Regions from separate parts of the Pseudoalteromonas sp. CnMc7-15 genome, predicted to be linked through region 2. Evidence: predicted binding sites of a transcription regulator. Region 2 holds the regulator's gene; the other holds the start of a gene.
What was found. The regulator NrdR, encoded in region 2, represses ribonucleotide reductase genes. The targets are predictions, from matches to a motif close to AAACACNANATNTNGTGTTT.
Positions count from the first base shown of each region.

Region 1: nrdA (class 1a ribonucleoside-diphosphate reductase subunit alpha) is a predicted target of NrdR. The motif match lies at 2,329-2,348, and genes of this name have one in related genera.

Region 1 covers NZ_JAKRFT010000001.1:176,792-186,410, forward strand. Annotated here, with positions in the region: gene nrdA (class 1a ribonucleoside-diphosphate reductase subunit alpha) at 1-2,162, opposite strand, end outside; gene ubiG (bifunctional 2-polyprenyl-6-hydroxyphenol methylase/3-demethylubiquinol 3-O-methyltransferase UbiG) at 2,681-3,391, opposite strand; gene gyrA (DNA gyrase subunit A) at 3,580-6,252, shown strand; gene serC (3-phosphoserine/phosphohydroxythreonine transaminase) at 6,382-7,464, shown strand; gene aroA (3-phosphoshikimate 1-carboxyvinyltransferase) at 7,464-8,744, shown strand; gene cmk ((d)CMP kinase) at 8,899-9,615, shown strand.
Region 2 covers NZ_JAKRFT010000003.1:16,173-25,791, reverse strand. Annotated here, with positions in the region: gene MHM95_RS07530 (DNA polymerase Y family protein) at 1-1,265, shown strand, start outside; gene MHM95_RS07525 (error-prone DNA polymerase) at 1,265-4,351, shown strand; gene glyA (serine hydroxymethyltransferase) at 4,545-5,801, shown strand; gene nrdR (transcriptional regulator NrdR) at 5,894-6,343, shown strand; gene ribD (bifunctional diaminohydroxyphosphoribosylaminopyrimidine deaminase/5-amino-6-(5-phosphoribosylamino)uracil reductase RibD) at 6,345-7,478, shown strand; gene MHM95_RS07505 (riboflavin synthase) at 7,481-8,137, shown strand; gene ribBA (bifunctional 3,4-dihydroxy-2-butanone-4-phosphate synthase/GTP cyclohydrolase II) at 8,155-9,261, shown strand; gene ribE (6,7-dimethyl-8-ribityllumazine synthase) at 9,361-9,619, shown strand, end outside.

The sequences.
Region 1 (9,619 bases), on a different contig from region 2:
GCGGTCAATAAGTCTTTAAGCAGTAACTTCATAGGTACTTTACCGCCTTCGAACTTGTTTGGATCATAGTTGGTATTGGCTGAAATCGTTTGATCAACGAACTTCTGCATAATGCCAACAAGTTGCAGGTAACCATCGTTAGAAGGGATATCCCAAAGTAACTCGTACTGCTCTTTCAAACGCTCATATTCAGGCACTACCTGCTTCAAAATACCGTCTTTGGATGCTTTAACGCTGATATGCCCACGCGGTGGCTCAATGCCGTTCGTGGCATTAGAAATCTGCGATGATGTCTCAGAAGGCATTAAAGCTGATAGCGTCGAGTTACGCATACCATGGGTTTTAATGCTTTCGCGTAGTCCATCCCAGTCAAGGTGTAACGGCTCGTCACATACACTATCGAGATCCTTCTTATAAGTATCGATAGGCATAACGCCTTGAGCATAGGTTGTTTCGTTAAACTTAGGACAAGCGCCTTTTTCTTTCGCTAACTCATTTGACGCTTTCATTAAGTAATATTGAATCGCCTCAAAAGTTTTGTGTGTTAGCGCGTTGGCACTGCCATCGGAATAACGTTTGCCATTTTTAGCTAAGTAATAGGCAAAGTTAATGACGCCAATACCCAAAGTACGGCGGCCCATGGTGGCGTTATACGCAGCAGGAACTGGGTACTCTTGGTAATCCAACAGGCTATCAAGGGCGCGGACACCTAGTTCGGCCAGCTCTTCGAGCTCGTCGAGTGAATTGATAGCACCGAGGTTAAATGCCGATAGCGTACACAAGGCAATTTCGCCTTCTTCGTCCATAACATTATTCATCGGTTTAGTCGGCAGCGCGATTTCTAAACATAAATTAGATTGACGAATAGGCGCGACTTTAGCATCAAACGGGCTGTGAGTATTACAGTGATCCACGTTTTGCAGATAGATGCGCCCAGTGCTGGCACGCTCTTGCAAAAACATCGAAAACAGCTCAATGGCCTTGATACGTTTTTTGCGAATACTGTCGTCTTGTTCGTACTGCACATAAAGCTGTTCGAACTTTTCTTGGTCTTCGAAAAAGGCATCGTACAAGCCTGGCACATCCGATGGACTGAATAAGGTAATGTGGCCGTCTTTAATGAGTCGGGTATACATCAGCTTATTAAACTGCACACCATAATCTAGATGGCGTACCCGGTTGTCATCGACACCTCGGTTATTCTTCAAGACCAGCAGATTTTCCACTTCCAAGTGCCACAGTGGGTAGAAGAGTGTGGCTGCGCCGCCGCGCACCCCACCTTGAGAGCAGCTTTTTACTGCCGTTTGGAAGTGCTTATAAAATGGGATACAACCTGTATGGTAGGCTTCACCGTTACGGATTGGGCTGCCTAGGGCACGAATGCGTCCGGCGTTAATACCAATACCGGCACGCTGTGATACGTATTTAACGATTGCAGAAGAAGTCGCGTTAATGGAATCTAGGCTATCGTCACACTCAATCAGTACGCATGAGCTAAATTGACGAGTCGGTGTGCGCACACCCGACATAATCGGTGTTGGCAACGAAATTTTGAATGTAGAAACGGCATCGTAAAAGCGCTTAACATAGTCAAGACGCGTTTCTTTTGGGTATTCAGAGAATAAGCTGGCAGCCACTAATACATATAAAAATTGCGCGCTCTCGTAAATGTCGCCAGTAACACGGTTTTGGACTAGGTATTTACCTTCCAACTGCTTTACTGCGGCGTAGCTGAAGTTTAAGTCTCGGCTATGATCAATAAAGGCATCCATTTGCTCGAACTCAGACTGAGTGTAATCAGTGAGTAAATGTTGATCGTAGCGTTTATCTTCAACGAGCTTAACTACGTGGTCATACAGCTTCGGTGGCTCAAATTGGCCATAAGCTTTCTTTCTTAGATGAAAGATGGCAAGGCGAGCTGCCAAAAACTGATAGTCAGGAGTGTCTTTTGAGATCAGATCTGCTGCTGACTTAATGATTGTCTCATGAATGTCTTCGGTGCGGATACCGTCATAGAACTGAATATGGGACTTAAGTTCAACTTGTGAGACAGATACATTATTCAGACCTTCTGCCGCCCAAGTAATAACGCGATGGATTTTATCTAAATCCAGCGCTTCCTTACGTCCGTCGCGTTTACTAACAGATAGCTGTTGGTTCATAGTTATTGCCCGTATTTATAATTAGTTGTCTTAGCGCACGGCTGAGAAATACGTGTTGCCGCCCGTATTTACACCAGCGGATGTTACTTTACTGCCAGGATAGTGCTTCGCTATCACCTATTTATGAGTACAGCAGATTAAAGCACGGCCTAATTGGCCAAGATTTAAACACTATATATGGTGTTTTCATCACAGCGACTCACAAGATAGTGGGGTAGCGATGCTTTTGCAAGAGGCGCATACCTTGACAATCTGTGGATAACTACAAGGGGTTAGTGATCGTTAACCTTATAGCATTTTTAAAGCTGTATTTAGATGAAAATCAACGCCAAAAAAAACAATTTAAACGAAATTTTTGTACCGATAGCGACTGATTTTTTTATCATCAATACGCTTAAATTGTATTCGTGACGATCATTTTAAATCACTATATCTGGTGTTCAAAAATTAACAAGCCACCAGATATAGTGTATTCGTCATCCGCGAATTTGCCAATACAATGCGCGGATCATTTTCGATCACAGTAATTTTTCGAAGTGCAATATATAGTTAACGCTAACGTCGTTGTTAAGGGTAAATTGTTTTGTCAGCGGGTTATAACTTAAGCCGGCGCTGTGACGCACTTTGAGCCCTTGTTGCTCAGCCCATGCTATAAGTTGCGAGGGGCGAATAAACTTACTGTGGTCGTGCGTGCCTTCAGGAACCATTTTTAGCACCTTCTCCGCTCCCAGTATTGCCAGCAAATAGGCTTTAGTGGTTTTATTGAGCGTAGAGAAATACACGTTTGCTCCTGGTTTAGCGAGGCGGGCGGCGGCGGCAATAACCGACTCGGGTTCAGGCACATGCTCAAGCATTTCCATACAAGTGACCACATCAAACTGTTCACTGTGGTGTTCGCTAAATGCTTCGGCAGTGCTTAATTGATAATCCACTTTTACCCCAGACTCCAGCGCGTGCAGCTTCGCTACATTGAGTGGCTCTTGGCCCATATCAATGCCCGTGACTTGGGCGCCGAGCTTGGCCATGCTTTCGGCTAAAATTCCACCTCCGCAGCCTATATCCACGGCCTGCTTTTGCGCCAGCCCTTGTGCGTGCTGGGCGATGAAATCCAGTCGCAGAGGGTTGATATCGTGTAGTGGTTTGAATTCGCCGTCGAAATCCCACCAACGTTCGGCAATGGCCTCAAATTTGGCTATCTCGCTGTGGTCTATATTTTGATGTTCGGTCATATAAAACTTCCTCGTGTTTATGAGGCCATTATACGGGGGGATTTTCGCAAATCGCAAAGATTTAGCGCCTGTAAAATCAAAAATAATGTGATAGCATGAACGCAGATAATAACGACAAATGACAGTCGCTGATTCTCCTTCACTTTGTTGGGGACGGAGGCTGTCAATGAAGAAGGAAAGTGGAATCAATGACTGATCTCGCCAACGAAGTCCTTCCGGTTAATATTGAAGATGAGTTAAAAAATTCCTACCTCGATTACGCTATGAGTGTAATTGTAGGGCGTGCGCTTCCCGATGTGCGTGACGGGCTTAAGCCTGTTCACCGTCGTGTGTTGTTTGCCATGAATGAACTCCGCAATGACTGGAATAAACCCTATAAGAAATCGGCTCGTGTAGTCGGTGATGTAATCGGTAAATACCACCCCCATGGCGACAGTGCAGTGTACGACACCATCGTTCGTATGGCACAGCCATTCTCCTTGCGTTACATGCTTGTTGATGGTCAAGGTAACTTTGGCTCGGTAGATGGTGACTCAGCGGCAGCGATGCGTTACACCGAAGTACGTATGGCGAAGCTATCACAAGAGCTACTGGCTGATTTAGAAAAAGAAACTGTAGACTTTGTGCCGAACTACGACGGCACCGAGCAAATCCCAGATGTGTTGCCGACCAAAGTGCCTAACTTACTCGTCAATGGTTCTTCGGGTATTGCCGTCGGTATGGCGACTAACATACCGCCGCATAACCTCACCGAAGTGATCAATGGTTGTTTGGCGCTTATTAAAGAGCCGGAAACCACGATTGAAGAGTTGATGGACTACATTCCTGGTCCTGATTTCCCTACTGCAGCTATTATCAATGGCAAAAAGGGCATTGAGCAGGCCTATAAAACCGGTCGTGGTAAGATTTATATCCGCGCTCGTGCCGATGTCGAAGTGGATGAAAAAACCGGGCGCGAAACCATTGTTGTCCATGAAATCCCGTACCAGGTTAACAAAGCGCGCTTGATTGAAAAAATCGCCGAACTGGTTAAAGACAAGAAGATTGAGGGGATCAGTGCGCTGCGTGATGAGTCTGATAAAGACGGTATGCGCATTGTTATCGAGGTAAAACGCGGCGAAGTCGGCGAAGTCATCCTCAATAACCTGTACGCACAAACGCAAATGCAAACGGTGTTTGGCATGAACATGGTTGCCTTAGATGGCAATCAGCCACGTTGTTTCAACCTCAAAGAGATGCTTGAAGCCTTTATTCTGCATCGTCGTGAAGTGGTCACTCGCCGGACTGTATACGATTTACGTAAAGCCCGTGACCGTGCACACACCCTTGAAGGCCTTGCGATTGCTTTGGCGAATATCGACCCGGTCATTGAGCTGATCCGTAAGTCGCCAACACCGGCCGAGGCGAAAGAAGCGTTAGTATCTCGCCCGTGGGAGCTCGGCAACGTAAAAGCCATGCTAGAAAAAGCCGGTGATGATGCTGCGCGCCCAGACTGGCTTGCTGATGGCTTAGGTATTCGCGATGGTCAATACTATCTATCAGAGCCCCAAGCTCAGGCTATTTTGGAGCTGCGCTTACATAAGCTGACAGGCCTAGAGCACGGTAAGATCCTTGATGAATACCAAGAGCTACTTGAGCTTATCGCTGAGTTGTTACATATCCTCGGTTCACCTGAGCGTTTGATGGAAGTGATCCGTGACGAGTTAGTATTGATTAAAGACACCTATGGCGATGAGCGTCGTACTGAAATCAGTGCTGCGGCGCACGACATCAGCTTGGAAGATTTAATCAACGAAGAAGATGTGGTGGTGACCTTGTCCCATGAAGGCTATGTTAAGTACCAGCCTTTGAGTGATTATGAGGCCCAGCGTCGAGGCGGTAAGGGTAAGTCGGCAACGAAGATGAAAGATGAAGATTTCATCGAGCGCTTACTGGTCGCCAATACCCACGACACCATTTTATGCTTCTCCAGCGCAGGGCGTTTGTATTGGCTGAAAGTCTATCAGTTGCCACTTGCCAGCCGCGCAGCGCGTGGTAAGCCGATTGTTAACTTACTACCGCTCGAAGCTGATGAACGTATCACCACGATATTGCCTGTGCGTGAATACGAAGAAGACAAGTTTATTGTCATGGCGACCGCCAGCGGTGTTGTTAAGAAAACGCCACTGACGGCCTACAGCCGTCAACGCGCCAGCGGCATCATCGCGATTAACCTGAACGAAGGGGATAGCTTAATCGGTGCACGTATCACCACTGGTGAAGACGACATTATGCTATTTACCGAGCACGGCAAAGTAGTGCGTTTCAATGAGAAACAACGCGATGCTGAAACGGGTGAAGTTAAACGCGACCCTGAAACGGGCGAAGAACTGCTTGCTCTGCGTCCTATGGGCCGTACTGCGACAGGTGTTCGTGGCATCAAGATGCCAGACGACGTCAAAGTGGTATCGTTAATTGTACCGCAAGGGGATGGCGCTATCCTAACCGTGACCGAGAATGGCTATGGTAAACGCACACCATTAGAAGAGTATCCAGCTAAGAGTCGAGCGACACAAGGCGTGGTCTCAATTAAAGTGAGCGAGCGCAATGGCCCTGTAGTTGGTGCGGTGCAAGTCGATGACAATGATGAAATCATGATCATTTCTAATCGCGGGACCTTAGTACGTACTCGTGTTAATGAAGTGTCTCGCGTTGGTCGTAACACGCAGGGGGTCATTTTGATCCGCACCATTGACGGTGAGGCTGTGGTTGGGTTACAACGTATCGAAGAAATCGATGATGAAGACCTAGTCGACATAGAGCAAAATGAGGTGCCAGAAAATTCACAGGCACCCACTGCAGGCGATGACACGCCTGAGTAAATCTCTTAGTATATGAAAGCGGCTTCGGCCGCTTTTTTTATTTGTTGATAATACCTTTCGAGCACTTAATCGTGGTGCATAGCGTCCTAGGTGTTATCCATACGCATATGGAATGAGGAAATAGAAGTAATGAGCGTATACAACTTTTGTGCAGGCCCTGCCATGTTGCCACCCGAGGTTATGAAAAAGGCACAGAGTGAATTTTTAGATTGGCAAAATCTTGGAGTCTCGGTGATGGAAGTGAGTCACCGAGCCGAGCCGTTTTTAACCATGGCGCAACAGTGCGAGGCGCGTTTGCGCCGGTTAATGAACATTAGCGATGACTTTGCCGTGCTCTTTATGCATGGTGGCGGTCGTGGTCAATTTGCCGCTGTGCCAATGAATTTGCATTTGGACGATGCACCAGCGGTGTATGTTAATACCGGTATTTGGTCTGACGGCGCGGCGACAGAAGCGCGTAAGTACACCGATGTGGTGGAACTGAACGTACGTGATGACCGTGATGGTCAGTTTGGCGTAACACCGGTGGCGCAATGGCCATTGCCTGAAAAAGCCAGCTACATTCATTATTGCCCTAATGAAACCATTGATGGTGTTGAATTATTTGACGTGCCTCGCCACCCTAGTGCGCCCATCGTGGCCGATATGTCGTCGATGATTTTATCGCGAGAAATCAATGTTGATGACTTTGATGTTATTTACGCCGGTGCGCAAAAAAATATTGGTCCTTCAGGGCTTGCTATTGTGATTGTCCGTAAGACGCTGCTTGAGCGCCAAGGTTTGCCGCGCCCAGGAATACTGGATTACGCGGTGGAGGCCAAGCAAGGCAGTATGTATAACACGCCGCCGACCTTCGCTTGGTACCTGGCTGATGAGGTGTTTAAGTACCTTGAAGAGCATGGTGGTGTACCAGCTATGCAGCGCCATAATAAAAATAAAGCGGCCATCTTGTACGATTACATCGATAGCTCCTCGTTTTACAATAATAAAGTGGACAAAGCCTGCCGCTCATTAATGAATGTACCGTTTTGGTTGAACGACGAGCGCCATAATGAACGCTTCTTAGCGTTGTCTAAACAAGCGGGCTTGCTGGCGTTAGAAGGGCATCGTTTTGTTGGCGGCATGCGTGCGAGTATCTATAACGCCATGCCGGTCGCCGGTATTGAGGCGCTAGTGACCTTTATGGATGAGTTTGCCAAGGAGCATGGGTGATGGAGTCATTACGATTAGCGCCAATCAAAGGCGTCAATGGTGAGGTCACCCTCCCAGGTTCAAAAAGCCTTTCTAACCGCATCTTATTGCTGGCAGCGCTTGCACAGGGCGACACCACAGTGACCAACCTGCTCGACAGCGATGATATTCGTCATATGCTTGCAGCGCTCTCGGCCTTAGGGATTAAGGTTGAATTGAGCGATGATAAAACGCAGGCTGTGGTGCATGGGCGGGGCGGTGAACTGGATACTCCAGATGATGCTTTGTTTCTCGGTAACGCGGGCACCGCATTTCGACCTCTGACTGCGGTGTTAGCAGCAACTTCGGGCTCTTTCACACTGACAGGCGAGCCGCGCATGGAAGAACGTCCGATTGGCCACTTGGTGGATGCGCTACAGTCACTGGGAGCCGATATTCACTTCAGCAAACAGCGCCACTATCCGCCGTTGGTGATTCACGGTCAAGGGCTCAGCGGGGGTGAAGTAAGCCTTGATGGCAGTATTTCCAGTCAGTTTCTGACCGCTTTATTGATGGCCGCTCCGCTGTTTCAGGGGGATACCAACATCAGCATTAAAGGTGAGTTGGTCTCTAAGCCCTATATAGATATCACCCTTGGGGTGATGGCGAAATTTGGTGTCCATGTTGAACATGACAATTATCAACGCTTCCATGTCAAAGGCGGACAAACATACCAAAGCCCTGGACGCATAATGGTTGAAGGCGACGCTTCCTCAGCATCTTACTTTGTTGCGGCGGCAGCCATTGCTGGCGGTGAAATCACCATTCATGGTGTTGGCTCGCAAAGTGTACAAGGAGATATCGGCTTTGCGAAGGTTATGCAGCAGGTGGGGGCTGACATTGATTGGCATGATACCAAGTTGGTTGTGCGCAAAGGTAAACTCAAAGGCGTGGACATTGACGCCAATGCAATCCCTGATGCAGCAATGACACTGGCAACAGTCGCACTGTTTGCAAAGGGCAAAACGGCAATTCGTAATATCTATAATTGGCGAGTCAAAGAAACCGACCGGTTACATGCAATGGCAACCGAGTTGAAAAAGTTGGGCGCTGAGGTCATAGAGGGCGAAGACTATATCGAAATCACCCCGGTAGCAGCGCTTAATGATGTTGCCATCGATACTTATAACGACCATCGTATCGCGATGTGCTTTTCATTGGTTGCAGTGGGCGGGTGGCCTGTCACTATTAACGACCCGAATTGCACCGCGAAAACCTTCCCTACCTATTTTGATACACTGTCACACGTCAGTCAACACTAGCCTTTGCAGCCTGTTTACGCTTTTTCGCAAGCAGGCTGATACTTGATCTGTTACAAAACAATATTAAAAAACTACTGTAATGACGCGAATTTGCAGAAAAGTTCGCGTATAATACCGCCGATTTTAATGTTTGCTGTGCATGCAGGAGGTTTGAATGCAGGCATCAATGCCGGTGATCACCATTGATGGGCCAAGTGGCTCAGGCAAGGGTACGGTGTGTCGCTTACTTGCACAAAAATTAGGCTGGGACGTGCTTGATAGTGGTGCAATTTACCGGGTGTTAGCGCTCGCGGCGTTACACCACCAAATAGCCCTAGATAGCGAAGAGGCCCTTGTTCCTCTGGCGGCGAATTTAGATGTGCAATTCGAGTTTGATAACGAGACCGACTCGAGCAAGATTATCCTTGAGGGTGAAGAAGTCACCCATGGCATTCGCAACGAAGAAGTCGGCGCTGCGGCATCTAAAGTTGCCGCGCTGCCGCGTGTACGCGAAGCATTACTGCGCCGTCAGCGCGCATTTCGCAGCGAGAACGGCTTAATCGCCGATGGCAGAGATATGGGCACGGTGGTGTTCCCCGACGCTGAGGTGAAGATTTACCTCACTGCCAGTGCCGAAGAGCGCGCCGAGCGCCGTTTTAAAGAGTTGAAGGAGCGTGGCCTGGATGTTACACTAGGTGGTCTACTCGAGGACATTAAAGCACGTGACGAACGTGATATGAATCGCAGCGTGGCACCCCTTGTGCCAGCAGATGATGCTATCACTGTTGATACAACGCAGCTCAATGCCGAACAGGTGTTCGCTCAGGTTAATAAGATCCTAGAAGATGCGGTCTTAGCCGGCAAACTCCCGCATACGAGTATAAAAGACTAATTTA
Region 2 (9,619 bases):
GTGCGGCGGCCCTGTGCAATACATTGGCTGTGTTTGCCTATGACGAACAGCTTGAGCGCCAGCTATTACAACAAATAGCGCAGCATTGTTATCAGCGTACTGGCGATATTATTCTATGTGGGAGTGACTGCTTAATTTTTGCGACCCACAGTATGCGGATGCTCTATCCTGATATTGAGCAGCTATTTGAGGCGCTGCAAGGGGTATTTAGGCAGTGGTTGCAACACTATCGCTATGGTTGTGCACCGAGTATTGAAGCGGCGGAAGTGTTAGCGCGTGCGGGCACTGAGATGATCACTGACAGCCCCGCTACGGCACAGCACCGCTTGGAACAGTTGCCAGTAAGTGCGTTGCGTATAAGTAGCCAATACCACCATCAATTGGCGCGCTTAGGCTTGAATACGATTGGGCAGCTATTAGCGCTGCCTAAGGCCGAGCTACGCCAACGCTTTCCCTATGAATTATTGGACTACATAACCCGTTTGCAGGGGCAGCTAGGGCATGTGCGTTTACCAAAAAAAGGGCGCTACTATCGCTTTTACCAACCTAGTCAGTACTTTCAGCGCTTGCAAGAGCTGAATTTTGAAATAGACGAGAGCGCGCGTTTACTCCCGGTGATGACCACCCTATGTGAGCATTTATGTGCTTATTTACGGCAAATGCAATTGCACACCCAGAAGCTGCAGTTTAGCTTTTATTTTCGCGAATTACCCACACAGCTGTTTGCGGTTCATAGTGTGGCACCACAAGGGCAGTTAGTACCTTGGTTAACTTTAGTTCAAGTTAAGCTTGAGACCCTTAGCTTGGATGCTCCCGTTATTGCCGTGCAATTAACATGTGAGCAATTCAGTGATGCCTTAGGTGAAAGCCAAAACTTATTTGATAAGCGCCAGCAAGGGCTGGCAAAACAGCAGTTGCTAGGGGTATTACACGCGCGCTTAGGGGCGCAACATTGTTATCACTTGCATTGCACCAATGCGCATATCCCTGAGTATACGCAAGTGAAGGAAAGCCCTTTACACAGCTATAGCATCTCCAGCTCCAGTAAAAAAACAGCCCCTCTGCGGCCTAATTTTTTACTGGAACCACAAGTGCTTAGCGAGCAGGTTTGTTTATTACGCGGCCCAGAGCGGATACAAAGCCATTGGTGGCAACAGCAATTAATTGAACGTGACTATTACATTGGTGAAAATGCCCAAGGGCAATTATGTTGGTTGTTCAAAGACAAGCATCAGGGTTGGTTTGTACAGGGGTACTTCGCCTAATGAGTGCTGTGCAATACAGTGAGCTCTTTTGTCAGAGTAACTTTAGTTTTCTCCGTGGTGCTTCGCACCCCGAAGAGCTGGTGGCGCAAGCATGTGAGCTGGGGTATCAGGCTTTGGCTTTGTGTGATGAATGCTCGGTTGCCGCAGTGCTGCGGGCGCATAGTTATATTAAAGAGCGGCAACTGCCGCTGCGTTTAATCGTGGGCAGCTCTTTTCATTATCAACACTTACATTTTATTGCCCTGTGCCCAACCAAAAAAGCCTACAGCCAGCTATGTCGGGTGATCACTAACGCCCGTCGGCGCACTGCCAAAGGTCATTATCAGCTTAGTGAGTGGGACTTGAAAACTCTGCAAGGCTGTATACTTATTTGGCTGCCCCAAGGCCAGGGGCAGGTGTTGAGTGAACATGACCTGCACTGGGGAAAGTGGCTTAAACGCCACTATAACAACCACCTTTACATAGGCGTACAGCGTCATCTAAGCAGCTTTGAACCCGAGTATTTGACTTATATCGAGGCCTTAGCGCAACATCATCAGTTAACGACTGTAGCCGTTGGTGGGGCACTGATGCATAGCGCCGAACGTTTGCCGTTGCAGCATGTGCTCAGCGCCATTGCCGCCGGGAAATCGGTCCCCGAGCTAGGCGCGGCCTTACTCACCAACGCGGAGCGCGCACTGCGACCAAAAGCTAAGTTAGCCAAGCTGTTTTCGCCAGCGCAACTCGCAGCAACAGTGCATATTAGCCAAGCCTGTACTTTCAATCTCGATGAGCTCAGCTATCAATACCCACATGAGCTAGTACCTAAGGGGTTAAGTGCCAGTGAGCACTTGCGTGCCTTGGTATCCGAAGGCGCGAACAAACGCTTTGGCGGGCCCCCACCGGCACACCTGCAAGCGCAAATAGATAAAGAACTCAAGCTGATTAGCGAGCAGCAATATGAGCCCTTTTTTTTAACTATCTACGATATTGTTTGCTTTGCCAAAAGTCGCGATATTCTTTATCAAGGGCGAGGCTCGGCGGCCAACTCCGTGGTGTGCTATTGCTTGGAGATCACGGCGGTAGATCCCCGACAAATTGATGTCTTGTTTGAACGCTTTATTTCCAAGGAGCGCAATGAGCCCCCGGATATTGACGTCGACTTCGAACATCAGCGCCGAGAAGAAGTGTTTCAATATATTTACCGCAAATATGGGCGGCAGCGAGCTGCTTTAGCTGCAACGGTGATCACCTATCGTTTGAAAAGTGCCATTCGCGATGTTGGTAAGGCGTTAGGGTTCAGTGAAACACAACTGGATTACTATATTAAGCAGCTTAATCACCGCTATGGCAGCGAGCAATGGCAGGCGCAACTGATAAAGCTTGGCCTTGACCCGGATGTGGCCATTAACCAACATTTTTTCCGCTTAGTGGATGAAATTCGCGGCTTTCCTCGGCATTTATCCCAGCATGTGGGTGGCTTTGTGATCTCGCAAGGTCCGCTGCATGAGCTAGTGCCAGTGGAAAATGCGGCAATGGCCGAACGCACCGTGATTCAGTGGGATAAAGATGATCTTGAAAGCCTTGCCTTATTAAAAGTCGATGTACTTGCCTTGGGAATGCTCAGTGCTATTCACCGCTGCTTCAAGTTACTGGCGCAACATTACCAACACCGTATCAGCATTGCCGATATTACCCGCCTCGGCGATGATCCTCAGGTGTTTGCGATGTTACAACGCGCCGATACCGTCGGGGTATTCCAAATTGAATCGCGCGCACAAATGAGTATGTTGCCAAGGCTCAAGCCACGGTGTTACTACGACTTAGTGATTCAAATTGCCATTGTACGCCCTGGGCCCATTCAGGGGGATATGGTACACCCGTTTCTAAAACGCCGTGATGGCACAGAGACCATTGCTTACCCCTCTAAAGAAGTTGAGCAAGTCCTTAAGCGCACTTTAGGGGTGCCGATATTTCAAGAGCAGGTGATTAAAATTGCCATGGTCGCCGCAGGCTTCAGTGGCGGTGAAGCCGACCAGCTACGTCGGGCCATGGCTAAATGGAAACGTGATGGCGAGCTGACTCAGTTTAAACGTAAACTCATCACTGGCATGTTAGCGCGCGGGTACGAGCAGCAATTTGCTGAGCGTATCTATCAACAAATTTGTGGTTTTGGCGAATATGGCTTTCCCGAGTCGCATTCGGCGAGCTTTGCGGTGCTGGCCTATGTCTCTGCTTACTTAAAATATTATTACCCGAGTGCGTTTTTCTGTGCCTTAGCAAACAGCTTACCCATGGGCTTTTATTCGTTGGACCAGCTCATGCAGGACGCGCGACGTCACCAGGTTACGGTGTTGCCCGTTGATATTAATACCTCAGTGTGGGAGCACCAGCTGGTACGCCAAGGGCAAAGTTTCGCGATACGCTTAGGGCTGCGTTGCGTTAAAGGGTTTCGTCAGCAAAGTGCGCAACAGCTCGTTAAACAACGGCCAATAGCCGGATATCGCAGCGTCAGTGAGCTATATCAAAGCGGCTTGCGCGAGGTGGAGTTAGAAGCGTTAGCGAGCAGCAATGCACTCGCGAGCATAGCGCAAGACCGCTTTAATAGCCGCTGGCAGATTATCGACAAACAACAGCGGTTACCGCTCTTTGGTGAACAGAGCGATGCATTGCCATTGGCACCGCCAAGTAAGTTACAGGATACCCTAGAAGATTATGCCAGTATGGGGGTCAATATGGGCGCGCACCCACTGTGTTATTTACGCGCCGAAGGGGGATTACAGCACGCAAAAACCGCCCAGCAATTGCGTCTTTGTCGCAGTGGCGCCAGTGTCACTATTGCTGGCTTGGTCACTGGACGGCAATCACCAGGCAGTGCCGCCGGGGTGACATTTCTAACCTTGGAAGATGAAACCGGCAACACCAATGTCGTGGTGTGGCAGGCAACGGCGAAGGCCCAGCAACAAGCCTTTCTAACCGCACGTTTATTGGAAGTGAAAGGGGTAATAGAAAACCACCAAGGGGTGATCCATGTGATTGCTGGACGGCTTATTGATCATAGTGACAAGTTACCGGCACTGATACTGAAAAGCCGATTTTTTCATTAGAAATAAAAATAAAATAGTGATTTTTTATTTATTTTTATTATGTTTTGGATTTAAAAATATCATTCTTTTAGGGCTGTGAAAAAAATTCAATCCTTGTTTAAATAAGCTCACACATCCTTGATAGGCAAATGCGCGGTTTGCGCGTACAATAACACCTTTCAAATCGACAATTACGTTGCACCTAGGAGACAGCATGTTAGAACGTAGCATGAACATTGCAGACTTTGATCCAGAACTTGCCAAAGCGATGGGCGATGAGGTTTCTCGTCAAGAAGAGCATATTGAGCTTATTGCCTCGGAAAACTACTGTAGTCCACGCGTACTTGAAGCGCAGGGCTCACAGCTTACCAATAAATATGCCGAAGGCTATCCGGGCAAACGCTACTACGGTGGTTGTGAGCACGTCGACGTTGTTGAGCAACTGGCGATTGACCGTGCTAACGAGCTGTTTGGCACTGAGTATGCAAACGTGCAACCGCATGCCGGCTCGCAAGCTAACGCCGCAGTGTTTCAAGCGCTACTTCAGCCACACGACACTGTACTAGGCATGAGCTTAGCTCATGGCGGTCACTTAACTCATGGTGCACATGTAAACTTCTCAGGCAAAACCTACAATGCCATTCAATATGGTTTGAATGAGCAAACCGGCGAGATCGATTACGATCAAGTTGAAGCCCTTGCCCTTGAGCACAAGCCAAAGATGATCATTGGTGGTTTCTCAGCTTATTCTGGTATCGTTGATTGGCAGCGTTTCCGCGAGATTGCCGATAAAGTCGGTGCTTACTTATTTGTAGATATGGCACACGTAGCTGGCCTTATCGCTGCCGGTGTGTACCCAAGCCCAGTGCCTTACGCACATGTGATCACCACCACCACGCACAAAACGCTAGCGGGTCCACGCGGCGGTTTGATCATCTCTAATTGTGGTGATGAAGATATCTATAAAAAGCTTAACAGCGCGGTTTTCCCAGGCGGTCAAGGTGGCCCACTGTGTCACGTTATTGCAGCCAAAGCGGTGGCTTTCAAAGAAGCGCTACAGCCAGAATTTAAAGCATACCAGCAACAGGTTGTGGCTAACGCACAAGCAATGGTATCAGTGCTACAAGAGCGCGGTTATAAAGTGGTATCAGGAAAAACAGACAACCACCTATTCCTACTTGATTTAATCGATAAAGACATTACCGGTAAAGATGCTGATGCAGCACTCGGTAACGCCAATATCACGGTGAATAAGAACTCAGTACCGAATGACCCACGTTCACCGTTTGTCACTTCTGGTTTACGTCTTGGTTCACCAGCGATTACTCGCCGTGGCTTCAAAGAAGCAGAAGCGAAAGAACTTGCTGGCTGGATCTGCGATGTACTTGATAACATCGAAAGCACTGATGTTCAGGCAAAAGTGAAAGAGCAAGTGAAAGCAATCTGTGCTAAGTTTCCAGTGTATGCCTAAGCTGCACTAAATAGCCATTAGGCAAACATTTGTGTATGATAAAGGCCGCAAAAATAGCGGCCTTTTTGTTTTCTACAGGAACCCCAGTCACTATGCATTGTCCTTTTTGCAGCGCCAAAGATACCAAGGTTATCGACTCCCGGTTAGTGGGCGGCGGCCATCAGGTTCGACGCCGTCGCGAATGCATTGATTGCCATGAACGTTTCACTACTTTTGAAGGCGCCGAGTTGGTGATGCCGCGCGTGATTAAACGGGACGGCTCACGCGAACCATTTAACGAAGATAAGCTTCTTAACGGCTTACATCGTGCCTTAGAAAGGCGGCCGGTGAAAACCGAGCAGGTTGATGAGGTGGTGCATCAAATCAAGTCGCAAATTCGAGCTACCGGTGAGCGAGAGGTCAGCTCTTTGCTTATTGGCGAGTGTATTATGGAAGCGCTGAAAGGGCTGGATAAAGTGGCCTATGTGCGCTTTGCATCGGTTTACCGCTCGTTTGAAGATATCCGCGAATTTGGCGAAGAAATCGCCCGTCTAGGGGATTAATATGAGCTTCAGTGCACAAGATGAGCACTTTATGCGCCGCGCTATTGCCTTAGCTTGGCAGGGGCGTTTTACCACCACCCCCAATCCGAATGTGGGCTGCGTGTTGGTTAAAGATGATAAGGTGATTGGCGAAGGCTTTCACATTCAGGCGGGGACGCCGCACGCAGAAATTCATGCCTTAAATGCCGCCGCAGAAAATGCCGAGGGAGCCACCGCATATGTGACTTTAGAGCCGTGCAGCCATACCGGCCGCACCGGCCCTTGTGCTGGCGCCTTGATAGCCGCCAAAGTTGCTAAAGTAGTGTGTGCTATGCAAGACCCTAATCCGCAAGTTAGTGGCCGGGGCATGGCGATGCTTGAGGCCGCTGGCATCGACGTTGAGTATGGTTTGCTCGGTGCCCAAGCCGAAGCGCTTAATACGGGCTTTTTAAAACGTATGCGTACGCAGCGCCCGTTTGTCACCTGCAAACTAGCAGCCAGCATTGATGGTAAAACAGCGCTCGCCAATGGCCAAAGTAAATGGATTACCTGCAGTGACGCCCGTGCTGATGTGCATAGCTTGCGAGCGCAACATTGCGCCATTGTCTCGGGTGCCGATACGGTAATAAGCGACAATGCGCAATTAAATGTGCGCCTAAGCGAACAGCAACTTGCCGATTACCCGCTGGCGCAAGTGCGCCAACCGGTGCGGGTGATTATCGACAGTCGCTACCGGCTCACACCCGATTTAGCGTTAATGCAAACACCCGGTAAGATTATTATCGTGCGCTCACGCACAGCACCTGCGCTTGATAAAGTGCAGCAATGGCCCAACAATGTAACCGAGTTGTATGTGGCCGGGGATAACGATGGCCATGTAGATTTAGACGCGTTACTCACGCAACTGGCTGCAGATGATATTAATTCGTTGTGGCTTGAAGGAGGCGCGACCCTAGCGGGGGCCTTTGCGAAGCAACAGCTTATTGATCGTTATGTGGTTTATTTGGCCCCTAAACTTATGGGCCAAGATGCCAAAGGGCTGGTGAACATAGGTCCATTTGCCGATATGAACGACATTGAACAGATGCAATTCAGCGATATGCGCCCCATTGGCGAAGATGTGCGCCTTACCCTAGATAAAAGAGCAGTGGAATAGCCATGTTTACAGGCATTATAGAAGCAACCGGAACCTTGAGTTCACTCACTCTTGTTGATGGCGATTTAAAAGTGCGCGTCAGCAGCGATAGTCTCAACATGGACGATGTCGCCTTGGGTGACAGCATTGCCACGAATGGCGTTTGCCTTACGGTGACACAAAAATTCAGTGATGGGTTCAGTGCCGACGTATCGCGCGAAACCTTATCACTCACACGCTTTGCGCACTACCAGCAAGGCCAACGTGTTAATCTTGAAAAGGCGCTGCAGCCATTATCAAGGTTAGGGGGTCATTTGGTTTCTGGGCATGTAGACGGCATTGCCGAAGTGGTTGATGTGCGCAGCAACGCCCGCGCTATTGAGTATTGGCTGCAAACCGACGCCGAACTGATGAAGTATATTCCCTATAAAGGTTCAGTGTGTATTGATGGTGCCAGTTTGACCGTCAACGAGGTTCACGGTAGCCGCTTTAAGCTGACCATTGTGCCGCACACTTTAGAGCAAACCACGATTGCAGATTTTCAAGTGGGCACCCAGGTTAACCTTGAGGTTGACCAAATAGCTCGCTATTTAGAGCGCCTAATTAATGGCGCCAAGGCTGAGCAGCCTCAATCCTCAGTTTCCGAGAGCTTGCTGGCGCAAGCTGGATTTATAAAATAAACGATAATGGGCAAGATATGAGTTTAAACACCGCAGCGGAGATCATCGACGACATTAAAAATGGCAAGATGGTTATCCTCATGGATGATGAAGATCGTGAAAACGAAGGCGATCTCATTATCGCCGCCGAACACATCAGCGCCGATGCCATTAATTTCATGGCCACCTATGGCCGAGGCCTTATTTGCTTGACGCTTACCCAGGCGCGTTGTGAACAATTAGCACTGCCTTTAATGGTCAGTAATAATGGCGCGCAATTCTCAACCAACTTTACCTTGTCCATTGAAGCGGCAAAAGGGGTGACCACCGGTATTTCGGCCGCAGATCGTGCCCGCACGGTACAAGCCGCTGTTGCCAAAGGAGCAGTGCCAGAAGACATCGTCCAGCCGGGGCATATTTTCCCCATTATGGCGCAGCCCGGCGGCGTACTGACACGTGCAGGGCATACTGAGGCTGGTTGCGATTTAGCACGCCTTGCGGGCCTTGAGCCGTCCTCGGTTATCGTCGAAATCCTGAACCCTGATGGCACCATGGCGCGTCGTCCGCAACTCGAAGTCTTTGCTAAAGAGCATGGCATAAAAATGGGCACTATTGCCGATTTAATCGAGTACCGTAATCTTAACGAAACCACCATCGAGCAAGTGGCGAAGTGTAAACTACCAACACAGTACGGTGAGTTTGATCTAGTTACCTACAAAGACACCATCGATGGTCAGCTGCACTATGCGATGATCAAGGGTGATATCAGCGACCCAACCTTAGTGCGGGTGCATTTACAAAGCACCTTTAACGATATTTTACTTTCCGATCGAGGCGCGGACCGCAGTTGGACATTGTCTAACGCCATGGCCTATATCGCCGAACATGATGGTGTGTTGGTTATCCTTGGTAAGCAAGAGCGCAGTGACGATATCGAAGCTATGGTTAAGGCCTTTGCTTTGGAAGATGCTGGCGAAAGTGCCAACCACCGTAAAATCCAGGGCACATCGCGCACCGTGGGCATCGGCTCGCAAATCTTAGCGGATTTAGGCATCACCAAAATGCGCTTAATGAGCATGCCGAAGAAGTATCATGCGCTGTCAGGTTTCCACCTTGAGGTGGTTGACTACGTACAGCCAGAATAAGCAGCTATTTTTTTTCAATTATGCTATGATGCGCGGCAATTTTGCGATACCCGCATTTCGCCGGCATCACGCGTTGGCAGAATCAATTAAGGTTTACAGATGAAAATTATTGAAGGTAACAAGTTTGCACCGGGCAAAAAATTTGCCATCGTGATTTCGCGTTTTAACGACTACATTGGTCGCAGTTTATTGGACGGCGCAGTCGATGAGCTAAAGCGTACAGGTAACGTCAGCGATGATGATATTACCGTGGTGTATGTGCCGGGTGCGGTTGAGTTACCTCTTGCTGCCAAGCGCATTGCCGCCAAAGGTGAGTTCGATGCTATCATCGCCTTGGGCGTGATTATTCGTGGCGGCA